Regions from separate parts of the Paenibacillus aurantiacus genome, predicted to be linked through region 1. Evidence: predicted binding sites of a transcription regulator. Region 1 holds the regulator's gene; the other holds the start of a gene.

Region 1 (7,651 bases):
CATGCTTCATCTGCACTCCAGTCTATTTTTTCTCGTTGAACGGTATGTTATGGACGGTCGCGAACGTACGAAGACGTTCCGCCATCTCATCCGTTGGAAAACGGTTGATCATGCGGCTGAATACCCAGTTGGCGCCTTTCTGCTGCTCGATGACGACCGAACCTTTCTGCACGTTGATCGCTTTAATGCCGACGGTGTAAAGATTGCGGTCTCCGCCGAACCGGCGCGTGCGAACGTAATCCTTGCCAACCGACATGTAAGGACGGCGCAAGATGAAAATGACGGCCATCAGCACGTACAAGCCGATCGTCACCCAATACATCGTGCCTGCCTCTTTGTAATAGTCCGACGTGAACGTCGTAATGACGTACATGGCAATGAAAAGCAGGAGGAATGCAGGCATCATATAGCTGCGTCCTTTGAACGTATCCACCTTCTCCTCCGACTTCTGGAGATTGATCGGAGTTTGGCCGTTTTTCTTGCGCTGCTTGTTCAATTGTGTCTGGTTCTTGCGAACTTTGCGTTCCCAGGATCGTGATGACAAATCGGGAGCCTCCTAATGAGTTGGTAGATAACGAAGGGCTGTGCCGCGACGCAAAGCCCCCTCGCCTATTACGGCAATCGCCTCGAAGCGTTTCATGCGCAATGTTGAACGATCTTCATGCGACTAAATCGGACGAGCGAATTTCTCGATGAAACGGTTCGGGTATTCCGAGGGCAGCCTGCTCGCTTCGTCCAAGCGGTCGTACCACTCCTGAGGCAGCTTCCAGCCGACGGCGCCGATGTTATCTTCGAATTGCTCCAGCGTGCTCGCGCCGAAAATGGGAGAGGTGATGCCCTTGCGCCGAAGCAGCCAAGCGAGCGATATTTGGGCCGGGGTTCTCTTGAGCTCAGCTGCCGCTGTCGCGACTTCGTCCAAAATCGCGAAGTTCTTGTCCGAATTGCGAAGCGCCCAAGAGCTCTCTCCGACTTTCGACGTCAGCCTGCCGGATGCGGGCTCCTCGCGGTTGTATCTTCCCGTCAAGAAACCTCCGCCCAGCGGCGCCCAAGGAATAATGCCGACGTTCTCCTCCAGGCAGAGCGATATCATCTCGCGGTCCATCTCCCGGCTGACCAAGCTGTACTGCGGCTGTATCGAGATGAAACGCACGTACCGGTTCATATCGCTCACCGCCAGCGATTTCATGAGCTGCCATGCGAAGAAGTTCGAGCACCCGATGTAACGGACTTTGCCCGACGTCACGAGATCGTCCAACGTGCGAAGCGTCTCTTCGATGGGCGTCGCATGGTCCCAAACATGCACTTGATACAGATCGATATAGTCGGTCTGCAGACGCTTCAGGCTGGCATCCACGCCATCCATGATATGTTTGCGGGAGATCCCTACCCCGTTCGGATGCTCCGCGGTCTGCATCCGGACTTTCGTGGCTAGCACGACTTCCGAGCGACGGCCCCGTATCGCTTTGCCGACGATTTCTTCTGATCGGCCTGCCACATATACGTCCGCGGTATCCAGGAAATTGCCGCCTTTGTCAAAAAAGCGATGGATCATCTCGACGGAGTCTTGCTCGCTTGTCGTGTTGCCGAACGTCATCGTCCCTAAGCATAGCTCCGACACCGCAAGTCCGCTTCTTCCTAATAAACGATATTCCATTTCGACCGTCCTCCTCGCAATGGGTGCGTCAGTCGAGGTCTTGCTGTCTTAATGTTTGATGTTGTCCTCTTCGTCCTCAACAAACTTGATATTATCCAGCTGTCCGCGGAAGTTCCGCTTGAAATTATCCAAATATTGCTTGCGCAGCTCGGCGCGTTCAGCCGTCTCTTCTGCCGTCAAACCGACGGTTTTATGCTTGCGCGACAGCTCGTTTATGCGTGCGATGATTTTCTCCAATGTGATACGCCTCTCTTTCCGTTACGCTCTTGCTAGTCAACATTCCACTCTTTACTTTGACACTTTTGTTCCACGATTGTCAAGGTAACAACAAAAAACGGCGAACCCTAATGGTCCGCCGGAATGATTAAGCTCTGTCCCGCATGCAGCGCGCTCTCCCGCAGCCCGTTGCGCTGCTTGATCGAATAGATAACTTCGCGAACATCTTCGCCGCTTCCCTTCAACTCGCTTGCGATTGCCCAGAGCGTGTCGCCCGTCCCTACTACGATTACTTGTTCATTTGCCGTCGGCGCTTCCGGAACTACCGTACTCGCGTTGCCTCTCATAATCATAAATCCAGCGAAAACAATGACGAAGAATAGAGCAACCGTCATAAATTTCGCGATGTGCCCAGTTCTCACTTTAACACCGCGTTTCTTCGTTGTGCTGCGTCTTACCGTGTTATGCATCCGTTCCTTATATGTATATGCAGAGACCGTGTTTACCATTATCGATTCCCCCAAACGTTTGTTCTGTTCTTGTGAAATCAGATTAACACGAACATTCGTTTGGTGTCAACGGTTTTTGGAACATTTGTTCGCACCGAAATGCGAACCTGTGTTTCTCGAACTTATGTTTGTACGAACTCCGGTTCTGTGTTATAATTTGACACAAATGAACTTATGGAGTGATCACGTTTGTCGAAACTATCCAACCGCCAGCAGGCGATACTCGAATTCATCAAGACCGAGGTTCGGGAGAAAGGCTACCCGCCTTCTGTCCGCGAAATCGGCGAAGCGGTCGGACTAGCCTCCAGCTCGACGGTTCACGGCCATCTGGACCGGCTAGAGAAGAAGGGCTTGATCCGCCGCGACCCGACGAAGCCTCGTGCCATTGAAATTTTGGACTCAGACATGGAGAGCATCCCATTCCCGCTCGCGATCGCCAAAGTACCGGTAGTCGGTAAAGTTACAGCCGGTCTGCCGATTACAGCGACCGAGAATATCGAAGACTACTTCCCGCTGCCTGCTGACCGCGTCGGTGACGACAACGTGTTCATCCTGAACGTCATGGGCGAGAGTATGATCGAAGCAGGTATCCACGATGGCGATTATGTTATCGTCCGCCAACAGCAGACGGCGAACAATGGCGAGATCGTCGTTGCGATGACCGAAGACGACGAAGCAACCGTGAAGACGTTCTATAAGGAACGCGACCATATCCGGCTTCAACCCGAGAACTCGACGATGGAACCGATCCGGCTCCGCAATGTGACGATCTTGGGCAAGGTAATTGGACTTTTCCGTGATATTCATTAATAATTAGGCAGACCTTATGACGCGCAGCGTTCGTAGGTCTGCCTTTTTTGTTGTAATTCGTATCATGGCTTCTCATTATAGAACCGCAATTAGTCAACAATCTCTCGGAATAAGACGTTCACATACGTATATCGGCTATCCGCATACCGGAACGCAAGCCGTATACCGGAGAAATCGATCCGAATTGAACGAAGCGCATTCGTCTGGATATACGGGCGAATAAGCGCCCGCAGCTTCATCGTATTGTGCTCACGCACGGCCTTGGCGATTTGAGCGGCGTAAGACGAACATCCGGCCAGCCGTTCATAGAACGGAATAACCTCTCGGGCGATTCTCCTGTGAATAACCGGCGAGAAGCGGAACTGGACCGTGCCGGGCGGAATTGTCGTACCGTTCGTATATTGCTTGATCGGAGCTGCGAATTTGAAATCCACGAAATAGCCGATACCGTTGGTGGATAGTCCGGTTATCGGCTCGGTAACAGTCTGCCGCAACAGCTTCTCCATAACCTCCAAATTTCCGTTCACGACAGCATCTGACCAACTACGAGCATACGCCTTACTTTGCGACACTTTGCGGTAGAACGGCAGCATTGCTTGCGCGGTATGCGCCAGTATACGCCCCGTTACTTTAAAGTCCCGCAGCTTCGTCGTCTTCGCCACACATACTCCCCGCTTTCTTAGTATTGCTGGTTTAACGTATGCGCGAAGCTCGACGAGCAATTGGACGCCGATCCCAATTTCATCTTCAGATTGTCGTAGAGGCTCTTGCCTTCTATCAATCGTCCAATCCAGTCGTATGGTGGATTCATAGAATAGATCATCTCCACTGGAGCGAGGTGATGAAATTGTTGACGAAACTGAAACAACCTGGCTTGATTCTCGGCATCCTAGGCGCCGCCAAACTGCTGTTGGACAGTGCCGGCATCCAAATTCCGGATGATACGATCAACGATCTTGCAAACGGTATCAGCGCCGTACTGGTCGTCATCTCCATTTTTGTTGATCACGGCAAATCCTGAGCTTCGCCCTTTCCTTGAGAAGCTGGCTAACGTCCAGCTAACCGGAAGCCGCCTTCGGCGTGCTTCTTTTTTTGCCTTTTATCGTGTAACACAAAAAGAAAAACCCTTGAAGTAAGTCCTTCAAGGGTTCCATACCTATTTTATTTAAGCGATTTCGTTATTTGCGCCTTAGACTTTAGTTCAGCCAGCAAAGTAGACGAAAGCTCGACAACTTTCTGGCTAGTGAGCTGTTTCTGAATTTCAGCTTTCTTCTCTTCCAGCGTCGCTGCCTTCGCATCTTTATGGTCCGTTAGTTTGATAATATGATATCCGTAATCCGTCTTAACCGGGCCGCCTAACTCTCCAACCTTTAGCGAGAACGCAGCTTCTTCGAACTCAGGAACCATTGCTCCCCTGCCGAAGAACCCCAGATCTCCGCCCGCATTCTTACTGCCTGGGTCGGTCGATTTTTCTTTCGCCAGCTTCGCAAAATCAGCGCCTGCTTTCAGCTGCTTCATAATTTCATCGGCTTCCGCTTCCGTTGCGACCAGAATATGCGATGCTTTCACCTCTTCAGGCTGATCGAAGCTAGCTCTATTGGCTTCAAAATATTGCTTTACTTCTGAATCCGTCACTTTCGCTCGAGGCTCAACAAGCTTGCGAATACGAAGCTGCATCGGTATTTGCTTCTTCAAGTTTTCGAGCGTCATGTTCGCTTGCTGCAGCGCATTTTGAAAATCCGATTCGGAAGGGAACTGCTTCTTGATTTGAGCAATTTCCACATCCACATCTTTATCGCTGATTACGATGCCTTGTTTCTTCGCTTCCTGCTTAACCAGCTCTTCTTGGATCAGGTTGTCCAATATTTGCGCTCCACCAGCTTCAGCCATCGCACTATACAGCTGATTTTTAGTAATAACCGAGCCATTAACTGTACCAACCGCTTTATTACCATCATTGCCTAATGGAGACTTATCGGAGTTGCTGGCAATATTCACGGATTTCGAAGAGGAATTGTAGTTGACATCCGCACCGAGCATCTCAGCTGCGGCGCGAAGAGGGATATAGGTTACCCCCTTAATTGATACTGGCTCTACAGTGGATTTCTGACCATTAACAATTAAGGTCATCTTCGTGGCTGCGAACGCACCTGCCCCTGCTGCAAGCATCATGCCGGCTACGACCAGCGTGGTTACTCCCACTCTACGAAATAAGATGCTGCCGTTATTTTTACTCACCAAATAACCTCCCGATAGAATCATTTCCGAACACTTTTATTCGATTTCATAATCGGATTCTATATCATTACGCTGTTAATATAAATCTTTTTTATCATAAAAAAACTCCCTTCAATTTGCCATACAAAGCAAATCAAAGGGAGAATTTGTTCAAACCGATTATATCGAATTGAAGCTTTTACATAAGGCATCTTTAAAACACTTCGAACATCAAGAAAGAACTCGTCTTAGTACAACGTCAGATATTGATCGCGCTCCCATTGGTGAACCTGGGTGCGATACATATCCCACTCGATTTCTTTCAGCTCGTAGAAGTGCGCAAGCGCATGGTCGCCGAGCGCGTCGCAGATGACTTCGCTGCGCAGCAGCTCGTCAAGCGCTTCTTTCAGATCGGACGGCAAGCTCGGGATGCCTTCGTCGATGCGCTCTTCTTCGGTCATGACGTACACGTTGCGGTCTACCGGCGCCGGAAGCGGCATTTTGTTCCGAATGCCATCCAAACCTGCCTTCAGCATGACAGCGAGTGCCAGGTATGGGTTAGCCGCTGGATCCGGGTTACGCACTTCGATGCGCGTCGACAAGCCGCGTGAAGCCGGGATGCGGATCATCGGGCTGCGGTTGCTTGCGGACCAAGCCACGTAACAAGGCGCTTCATAGCCGGGTACCAGACGTTTGTACGAGTTGATCGTCGGGTTCGTGATTGCCGCGAACGCGCGTGCGTGGCGGAGAATGCCTGCCATATAGTAGCGCGCCGTTTGGCTCAAGCCCAGCTTGTCGGACTCGTCGTAGAATGCATTCTCATCGCCGCGGAACAGCGATTGGTGCGCATGCATGCCCGATCCATTCACGCCGAACAGCGGCTTCGGCATGAACGTGGCATGCAGGCCGTGCTGACGAGCAACCGTCTTGACGACGAGTTTGAACGTTTGAATTTGGTCTGCGGCGAGAATCGCGTCCGCATATTTGAAATCGATCTCATGCTGGCCTGGCGCAACTTCGTGATGGGACGCTTCGATCTCGAAGCCCATCTCTTCCAGCGTCAACACGATCTCGCGGCGGCAGTTCTCTCCGAGATCTGTCGGCGCCAAATCGAAGTAACCGCCCTGATCGTTCAGCTCCGTCGTCGGATCGCCCTTCTCGTCGGTCTTGAACAGGAAGAACTCCGGTTCCGGACCGACGTTCATCGCCGTGAAGCCCATCTCTTCGGCTTCCTTCAGCACACGCTTCAGAATACCGCGCGGATCGCCAGCGAACGGCGTGCCGTCTGGCATATACACGTCACAGATCAGGCGCGCGACACGGTTCTCCGTCACCCATGGGAACACGACCCACGTATCCAGGTCCGGGTAAAGATACATGTCGGATTCTTCGATACGAACATAACCTTCGATGGAAGAACCATCGAACATCATTTTATTATCGAGCGCTTTCTGCAGCTGGCTGACCGGAATCTCCACGTTCTTGATCGTACCAAGCAGGTCGGTAAATTGAAGACGGATAAAACGGACGTTCTGTTCTTTCGCAATACGGGTGATGTCCTCTTTCGTGTAGCTCACAGAATCATCTCCTTCATGGAATAGTGTTGAATCGCTGTGTTATTTCTTGTTGTAGAAACGGGACAGTTGGCCTTGGATCAGCGATGCTTTGCCCGGACGCTTCTCAAGCAGCTGCTGCTTGAGCAGACGGTGGAGCTGTGCATCCGACAATTCGCGCCGCTTCACTTCCGACTGGTCGGTCACGACGGTTGCTTCCTCGGACTCCTTGGAAACCGGATTCATCACTTGCTTAATACCGGCAATATTGACGCCTTTCTCAATTAAGGATTTGATCTCTAGCAGTCTTTCGACGTCGTTGAATGAGAATAGCCGTTGATTGCCGGATGTACGTGCAGGAACGATCAGCTCGTGCTGTTCATAATAACGTATTTGCCGCGCGGTCAAGTCCGTAAGCTTCATGACGATCCCGATCGGAAACAGCGCCATATTTCTGCGAATATCATCACCCATGTCGCATCAACCTTCCAGTTCTGAATATATACCCCTATTGTAACCCCTCTACCAAAAAAGTGTCAAGTTGTGTGAGGTTTAATTACAATTAACTTTCGCTCCGCGAGAGTATGGAGAGCATTCAAAACGCCGAATTTGACATGAGCATACGTTAAGCCGCCCTGCATATAAGCAATGTAAGGCTCTCGGATAGGCGCGTCGGCTGAAAGTTCCAAGCT
Region 2 (7,651 bases), on a different contig from region 1:
TGATGGAGAAGGTACACGCGCAGGAAATCCGCGCGCTCATCATCATGGGCTCCAACCCGATCGTATCCAACCCGAATGCGAATCTCGTGGAAGAGGGGCTGCGCAAGCTTGATTTTCTGGTCGTGGCCGACATGTTCCTCTCCGAGACGGCGCGACTGGCCGATCTCGTCCTGCCGTGCACGTCGTATCTGGAGAACGACGGGACGCTGACGAATCTCGAAGGGCGCGTGCTGCTCCGGGAAGCGAAGCGCCCGCCGATCGGCGAGTCACGGCACGATTGGCGGATCATGGGCGATATCGCCGAGAAGCTGGGCCGGGGGCAGTACTTCCGCTTCGAATCGGCGGAGGATATATTCGAGGAGCTGCGGGTGGCGAGCCGCGGCGGGATCGCCGACTACTATGGGATTACGTACGACCGGCTGCGGCGCGAAGAAGGCGTCTACTGGCCGTGTCCGTCGACGGGCTCGGCGGGCGAGGGCCGCTTGTTCGCGGAGCGATTCGCCCATGAGGACGGCCGGGCGCAGCTCATTCCGGTCGAGAACCATCGGCTGCCGGAGTCGGCCGACGATGCGTATCCGTTATATTTGACGACCGGCCGGGTGCTGACCCAGTACTTGACGGGCGTGCAGACGCGGCGCAGCCACACCCTGGCGGCGCGGGACTTCGAGTCGTTCGTCCAGCTGCATCCGAAGGCGGCCCGCACATATGGCATCGCCGACGGCGAGTTGGTACGCGTCACGTCGCGGCGGGGCAGCATCGTCGTGCGAGGCCGGATTACGACCGACATTCGGCCGGATTCCGTGTTCGTGCCGATGCATTGGGGCGATACGCAGAACGTCAACAAGCTGACGCTGCCGGAGCTCGACCCGACGTGCCGGATGCCGGGCTTCAAAGCCTGTGCGGTGCGCATCGAGCCTTATATAAGCGAGTCGGCTGTCGGCGATTATTAGAAGCGAGCCGGCAAGGGCTCGCGGTCGAGTTTGAAGCTCGGGAATCTGGTGATTCCCGGGCTTTTTGATTTGCTTAGGGCGAGCTTGGGGACGGGGTGCGGGTACCTCTACGACTGGGCCGCGCCGACGATAGCGACTTGAGTGACTTGAGTATCGCTATTGCGTCTCTACCGTCTCTACGGGCAGGCCACGCTGGGGACGATAGATTCGGCGGCGATCGCTGTAGTTCTAACATAACCTTCACGGCATCGGCATGCGCACAAACTTCAGCAAACGGCGGGGGTGGAATAATTTAACTTGGTACGCCTGCGGCGGGCGGACTACAATGGGGTATTATGCGTTAGAGAGAAGGGACGGATAGGAAGCAATGAGTCACACTGAAGTCGTACAGGAGAGACCGGCCGCCAAAGAGAGACTGCCGATCTCGATCTATTCCCTGACTGTCGGCGCATTCGCGATCGGCATGACGGAGTTCGTCATCATGGGCATTCTGCCGGATGTGGCAACCGCGCTGGACGTCAGCATCTCGCGGGCAGGGCAGCTCATCACCGGCTATGCGCTGGGCGTCGCGTTCGGCGCGCCGATACTCGCGATGCTGACGCACCGGCTGCCGCAGAAGGCGCTATTGCTGCTGTTGATGGCCATCTTCGTGCTTGGCAACCTGATCGCGGTTGTCGCCCCGAACTATGCGGTCGTTATGGCCGCGCGCCTTGTGACGGCGCTGGCTCACGGGACGTTCTTCGGCGTCGGTTCGGTCATCGCGGCAAGTCTAGTGCGTCCGGAGAAAAAGGCGGGCGCGGTGTCGATCATGATGGCGGGGCTTGCGATCGCGAACATTATCGGCGTTCCGCTCGGCACGTTCATCGGCCAGCATCTCGGCTGGCGGGCGTCGTTCGGCTCGGTGGCGATCATGGGCGTCATTTCGCTGATCGGCATTATGATTTTCATCCCGCGCGTGGAGAATAAGTCCGACGTAAGCCTGGGCCAGCAGGTACGGGCGCTGCTCCAGCCGAAGCTGCTGCTCGTGCTGCTTATCGGGGCGCTCGGGTGCAGCAGCCTGTTCGCGGTGTTCACGTACATTACGCCGATTCTGACCGAGATTACCGGCATCTCGGAGAGAGCCGTCTCGTGGGTGCTCGTGCTGTTCGGGGTCGGCGTGACGGTCGGCAACATCGTCGGCGGCAAATTGGCGGATTGGAAGCTGATGCCGTCCCTCCTCGTGAACTTCGCGGTGCTTGCCGGCGTTCTGGCGCTGTTCGCCGTAACCGACAAGGTGCCTGCCGCGGCCATCGTCACCGTGTTCGTCTGGGGCGTCGCGGCGTTCGGCATCCTGCCGGGGCTGCAGCTGCGCATCATGAACCTGGCCAAGGAAGCGCCCGAGCTTGCCGCGACGTCGACGCACTCCGCGCTCAACCTCGGCAACGCGAGCGGCGCCTTCATCGGCGGCGCGGTCATTACGCATTGGGGGCTGGCGAAGCTCCCGCTCGTGGGCGGGGGGCTGACGGCGGCGGGACTGGTGATGCTGGTGGCGAGCTATGTGTATGATCGGCGGAAATCGGCATAACGGAGCAGGAGAGAAGAGAGAAGAGAGAAGAGGAAGCAGCCCGGAAGGGCTGCTTTTGTCATATGCGGCAGGCGTTCGATGAAAATAAAGTATTAGACTGAAGTCGTTGAATTACCGCGGATTCTTCGCGCGGATTGTCCGGCCGTCGACGGTGACCTGAACCGGGCGCGCCGAACGTCGCAGGAGTGCCCGACGGGGAGGATTTCGAACCTGCTACAGATCAATCGTGGCGGCTGCGCGGGGACCGCGCGTGTCGATCGGCCGAGTGCCGGGGCCGACCGGCGAGCGTCAGTCGTTCTGCCGGCGGCGCTTGGCGGGGAGAGTATGTCGGCGGCTGCAAATCCCGACAACTGCGGGGGACCGCGAGAGTCGCCCGGCCGCAAGCGGCGAGATGGCCGTCGCGCCAGCCGTTCCGCCGGCAAGCTGGCACGGGGATCGCTCCGGTCGAACCGCAGCCACGGAGATCTGTCTGCGCTATAGAATAAGAGCGTACCGGCCATCTTAGCCAGTACGCTCTTCGATATTACTGCCGATTATACTTTTTCACAGGGACAGTCATGATCATTCTAGTGGATCTAAATGACAGAATGTAATGAAGTCAGGTAGAGCGTTCAAGTCATAATTATGAACTGCACGAACAATCTTTTCGATTATAGACTGCTCAAATTCCTTTGACTCCGTTGGGGCTAAAGCTCGGATTTGCTTTCGGATAAGAGGATAGTATGCTTCTATAATACTCTGCATAGCAGGACGATCGCCGTATTGTGCTCGTTGGACGTTTTCAAAGAGTTCATCGTTTGTCATCTTTTTTTATCATTCTCCCCCGTCAAAGCAATCTTAAATTCTTGCATGGTGTTTGTAAGGGAATCTATTTTTTTCTCGAATCGAAGCAGCAAATATCCGGTTACCACAATCGGGAAACCGAAGTTGCCAATCGCAGTGGTTACCAAAGGTACTAATTGGGATTGATCCATGTCCAGTCACCTCCTTGCCCTTAATGGGAGCTGATGACAATGAGGAAAACATTGGCGAATTTTTTGCAGGGCCGATTTTCTTGTTTTGGAAACGGCTTGCTGCGTGACATGAAGCAGTAGTGCGATTTCGCTATCCCTTGAAAGCGCTGAGTAAGCGAGAGTAATTACAACTTTTTGTTTTGAAGTAAGGAGAGAGAATCCTTCGTACAGCCATTCATTGTTTATCTGTTCTTGGAATACATCCGGATTGGTGGTAACCTGCGGTAAATCATCACCGCTGTAAACAGCAGTAAGCAACTCTCCAATTTCCGCCTCTTCCTCATCCGATATTTGTTTATTGAAAATTACTAATTCCCTTTCCTCAGAGCGTTTGTTTTTCCTGACGAAATCTATTCTCCCGTTGGTTATGAGTGAATTGAGGTATTTCGTGAATCGGATAGCGAAGAAATACCTCTTAAATGCAAGGTTGAGTTTTTCAAGATTCTCTGGAGTGGATTCGTTAATGTATTTCCGGACGGAATTTGCATTTCCAGGGTGGGTGCAAAATCCTCGTAGAACAGGGTGCCGAAGTGCTACCTCTACATCAAATATAGGGCGAGCAGTAAAGTTATCTTGTCTCATAAGTAGCAGTTCCTTTCTTAATAGATCGAATGAATAAGTCTTACCTAATACAGTGTTCCAACTATCGAAAAAAACAACCATAATAGGAACATATGTTCCTATATATTATAAAATATACACTTCCTTTATGGAAGGTTTAGTAAATATAAAAATTGGTTATCAATGTCTGATGAAACAAAATAGGAACAATTTTCGTTAAATGACTAAACGGGAAATTGCCCCGCCGCGAAATAGACATCAATGATGGTATTAGCCTATCGGAGTCCAAAAAGAAAACCCAAGGAGTTGTACGCTGATGAAAAAAAATCTATTTATTATGGTCTTCGTTGTCGCCTTAATCTTTGCTGCCGGATGTAGTAAAGCGGATCAGAATGAAGAAACGTACAAAGTAAACGGAGATATTGATACTGTAGAGAAGTCAGGGGGCGTTGTGGAAGGCATTAAGTCGGAATACATCATTAAATTAACGGACATCCAGCCTGAAGATCAGTCTAACAAAAGTGAAATGTCGAGCGGAACGTTCTCAGTCACTAAAAATACTTCTATCTATAAACAGTCAGGTGATAAAAAGGAAAAGGCAGACATTACTGCGATTGAAAAAGGGAAGAGTGCCGAGATTACTTGGCGATTTGCAAACGATCATCTGACAGAAGCAATTGAGATTAATATAAAATAGAGAAAAAGCCAGCGCATCTGCAGCTGGCTTTTTCTCTATTTTAGGTGGTTGCAATGAGTCGAACCATGTTCCAAACATAACGGTCTGGATCAGACCCTCGATCTTTGATAGTGGTATTATTCGCATAGACTTGCATCTGCGCCGAACCAGAACCATCCAAGTGAATTGCGTTGAAGCAGCCAAGGTCTTTGAAGAGCTTACGCAAGTCATAAAGCGTTGCATTGGCTGTAGAGATTGCCAGATAAGCGACCCATTTTCCGTTTTCTACGGCGAGGCCGATACCCGAACGGCGAGGGTCTTGGATAAGGCCGCCACCGACATCGGGAACAGTCGACCATTGTTCTGGATCAAACACTTGTGTTTTCCAATCGGAATCACTTGTGATACCGAGTGCGAAATCGCCACCGCCAATCATTAAGCGATAATCCAAGTTTTGCCCCATTTGGCTTTTCAAATTCGCAATGTTTGTGCATCGTGTGATCCCTGCTTTTGTAGTGTTTGCAGCAGCGTCGAAATAGGTGAACAATGTACCCCTGGACTTATTACCATAGGCATTAGCGTCATTGAAAGTCGTGTCCCCTTTGTTCCAGCCAATTGCAAGTCCCTCAGTCGGAGCACTGCTATAGCCGTTAGGGGAGTTGAAAACCCCGCCATTAATGCCGTAGAAGGTTGTGTTGCAGACCGGCTTTTTGATGATTTCATTTTTTAGGTTACTTACGTGTGTTTTAATAACACGAAATGTAGAGCCGGAAGCGGATTGCTCGAAGTACGAATAGTTAGTAGCCATGTTTTTATACATCCTTTCGAATTTGAGGTTTGTGGTTAAGAAGACAATCGGGATACCACCGTGCCAAATGTATCCCTCATTAGGCACCATGGGAATGTCTCTTGTATCAAGCGAATCTTCGAGATGACTCTATCTTGTGTCACTCTGGATTGCCTGATGATATATACAGTGTCGCGAGTGTACGAATTAACAACCAGGAAGAATAAAAATATAAACACAATATCCCGCCGGCAATATTATCGGTTGATTCGTTCTTTTCGCCGTGTTTTTGCCGATAGGAGGAAATCTAAAGGCAGGATAACCATATTTGCTCATGACCGGTGGCTATTTTCCATGGTATGGTAGGGATGAGGTGAACCATGATGCGCAAATGGCGCTGGACGATTAGTCTGCTGCTTGCGGTTGGCATATTGTTGTCGGGGTGCTCGGAGCAAGCGGAGACAATCAAGCTGGACGATCCGGCCTATATGTTCGGCGATCAGCCGGGCAAGACCGTTAATATGTTGATCGAAGGCACGTATAATGCGAAGGAGAACGCCTTTAAGGGTACGATGCAGATCGGGGACAGGACGCTTCAAACGATTCTTTTTACGCCCGGAGCAGGACTTATCTATTATGAAGGAACCAAGCGGACGTATATTGGGCAGATTTTCTACGATGAAGCAACGTCGGATTACGCCATTGAAATTACGGATGCCGCATTCTATGAGTGGTTAACCGGCGTGAAAAGGGAAGGGCGGCCGAAGCTCATCATCAGTTCGCCAGCGATTAACGGGGAAGACGCGCGGGCAGTATATGAGCGGGTAAAGCGGCTGGGGTATTTCAAGTGAACGATAGCATAACAAAAGCGGAAGGGCATCGAGCCCTTCCGCTTTTTGCGTTTATACGCCGCCTTCATGAAACGCAATCCGCTCCGGATGCGTGTACACATTCATCGACCCGCCCCGAATGAAGCCGACGCATGTTACGCCGAGATCCTGCCCCAGTTCGAGCGCAAGGTCGGTCGGCGCGGACTTCGAGAGGAGGACGCCGACGCCGAGCTTCGCCGCCTTCAGTACGACCTCCGAGGAGAGGCGGCCGCTGAAGGCGACGATGAGGTCGCGCGTGTTCAGCTTGCCGAGGAGGCTGTATCCGAGCAGCTTGTCGAGCGCATTGTGCCGCCCGATGTCCGACCGGACGGCAAGCAAGGCGTCCGGCGTGCAGAGCGCGGCGTTATGCAAGCCGCCCGTCGCTTGGAAGTCGGCGGAGCTCTCCTGCAGCTGCCGCATGAGCGATAGGCACTGCGGCGGTGTCAGCCGGATGCGGGACGTGGACGTGCGTGCCGTCGCCCGATCGCTCGCCAGGTAGAACTGGCGGCTCTTGCCGCAGCAGGAGCCGATGACGCGCTTGGACGTATCGGCTAACGCCGAATCGGGCAGCTCGCCCGTTAGCTCCGCATAGATGAACCCGCGGTCCTCGTCGATATCGAGCCGACGAACGTCGGCGGCAGCCCGGATGACCCCCTCCGAGGCGAGGAAGCCGTATGCCATCTCCTCCAGATCGGCGGGGGTGCAGACGATCGTCGCGAATTCCCGCCCGTTCACCCGGAAGGTGAACGGCGTCTCGGCCGCGATCGCATCCTCATATTCGAATAGCGAGCTGCCGCGTCCCTCGTCTACGGTGAACTTCGCGACCGGCCAGCTTGCGGTCGGCTGCCGGTTCATGATCCCGGCGCCTCCGTCTCGAGCTCTTCGATCCGCTTCTCCACGTAGCGGGTATCCTTGAAGGCGTGGTACGTATCGGCCTTCTCGAGCACGACGGCGATGTTGTACTCCGGGATGCCGGCCATCGGCTCATAGCGCCCCTTGGCGAGAAGGACGTTGCCCTCCGGCCAGAACAGCTCCAGGTTGCCCGGCGCGACGTCGCCGATTCTCGCCCGGCCGTGGAACACGCCATGCCGGTTGTAGGCGACGACCGCGTCGCCGTCCTGGATGCCGATGTCCCCGGCGTCCTTCCGGCTCACGATAATATCGTCGCGGTGCGCGTCGTTGAACGGATCGATCGCGCCGTACACCATCGAGTTGAACTGCTTGCCGCGCC

The links. The regulator LexA, encoded in region 1, represses DNA repair genes until DNA is damaged. The targets are predictions, from matches to a motif close to CGAACATATGTTCG.
Region 2: the regulator LexA is predicted to act here: its motif matches at 4,195-4,208, upstream of ACFFSY_RS08295 (sigma-70 RNA polymerase sigma factor region 4 domain-containing protein).

Annotation. Positions count from the first base shown of each region.
Region 1 is NZ_JBHMDO010000048.1:61,853-69,503, forward strand. It holds gene ACFFSY_RS31315 (HAD family hydrolase) at 1-3, opposite strand, end outside; gene ACFFSY_RS31320 (hypothetical protein) at 23-544, opposite strand; gene ACFFSY_RS31325 (aldo/keto reductase) at 668-1,654, opposite strand; gene ACFFSY_RS31330 (DUF896 domain-containing protein) at 1,703-1,891, opposite strand; gene ACFFSY_RS31335 (LysM peptidoglycan-binding domain-containing protein) at 1,999-2,217, opposite strand; gene lexA (transcriptional repressor LexA) at 2,569-3,189, shown strand; gene ACFFSY_RS31345 (hypothetical protein) at 3,279-3,851, opposite strand; gene ACFFSY_RS31350 (hypothetical protein) at 3,869-4,000, opposite strand; gene ACFFSY_RS31355 (hypothetical protein) at 4,040-4,210, shown strand; gene ACFFSY_RS31360 (peptidylprolyl isomerase) at 4,351-5,427, opposite strand; gene glnA (type I glutamate--ammonia ligase) at 5,655-6,983, opposite strand; gene ACFFSY_RS31370 (MerR family transcriptional regulator) at 7,023-7,433, opposite strand; gene ACFFSY_RS31375 (methionine gamma-lyase family protein) at 7,496-7,651, opposite strand, start outside.
Region 2 is NZ_JBHMDO010000015.1:313,293-320,943, reverse strand. It holds gene nasC (assimilatory nitrate reductase catalytic subunit NasC) at 1-950, shown strand, start outside; gene ACFFSY_RS08315 (MFS transporter) at 1,318-2,514, shown strand; gene ACFFSY_RS08310 (hypothetical protein) at 2,765-3,019, shown strand; gene ACFFSY_RS08305 (helix-turn-helix domain-containing protein) at 3,076-3,318, opposite strand; gene ACFFSY_RS08300 (YvrJ family protein) at 3,315-3,488, opposite strand; gene ACFFSY_RS08295 (sigma-70 RNA polymerase sigma factor region 4 domain-containing protein) at 3,495-4,109, opposite strand; gene ACFFSY_RS08290 (hypothetical protein) at 4,405-4,785, shown strand; gene ACFFSY_RS08285 (phosphodiester glycosidase family protein) at 4,826-5,572, opposite strand; gene ACFFSY_RS08280 (hypothetical protein) at 5,932-6,402, shown strand; gene fdhD (formate dehydrogenase accessory sulfurtransferase FdhD) at 6,454-7,275, opposite strand; gene ACFFSY_RS08270 (FdhF/YdeP family oxidoreductase) at 7,272-7,651, opposite strand, start outside.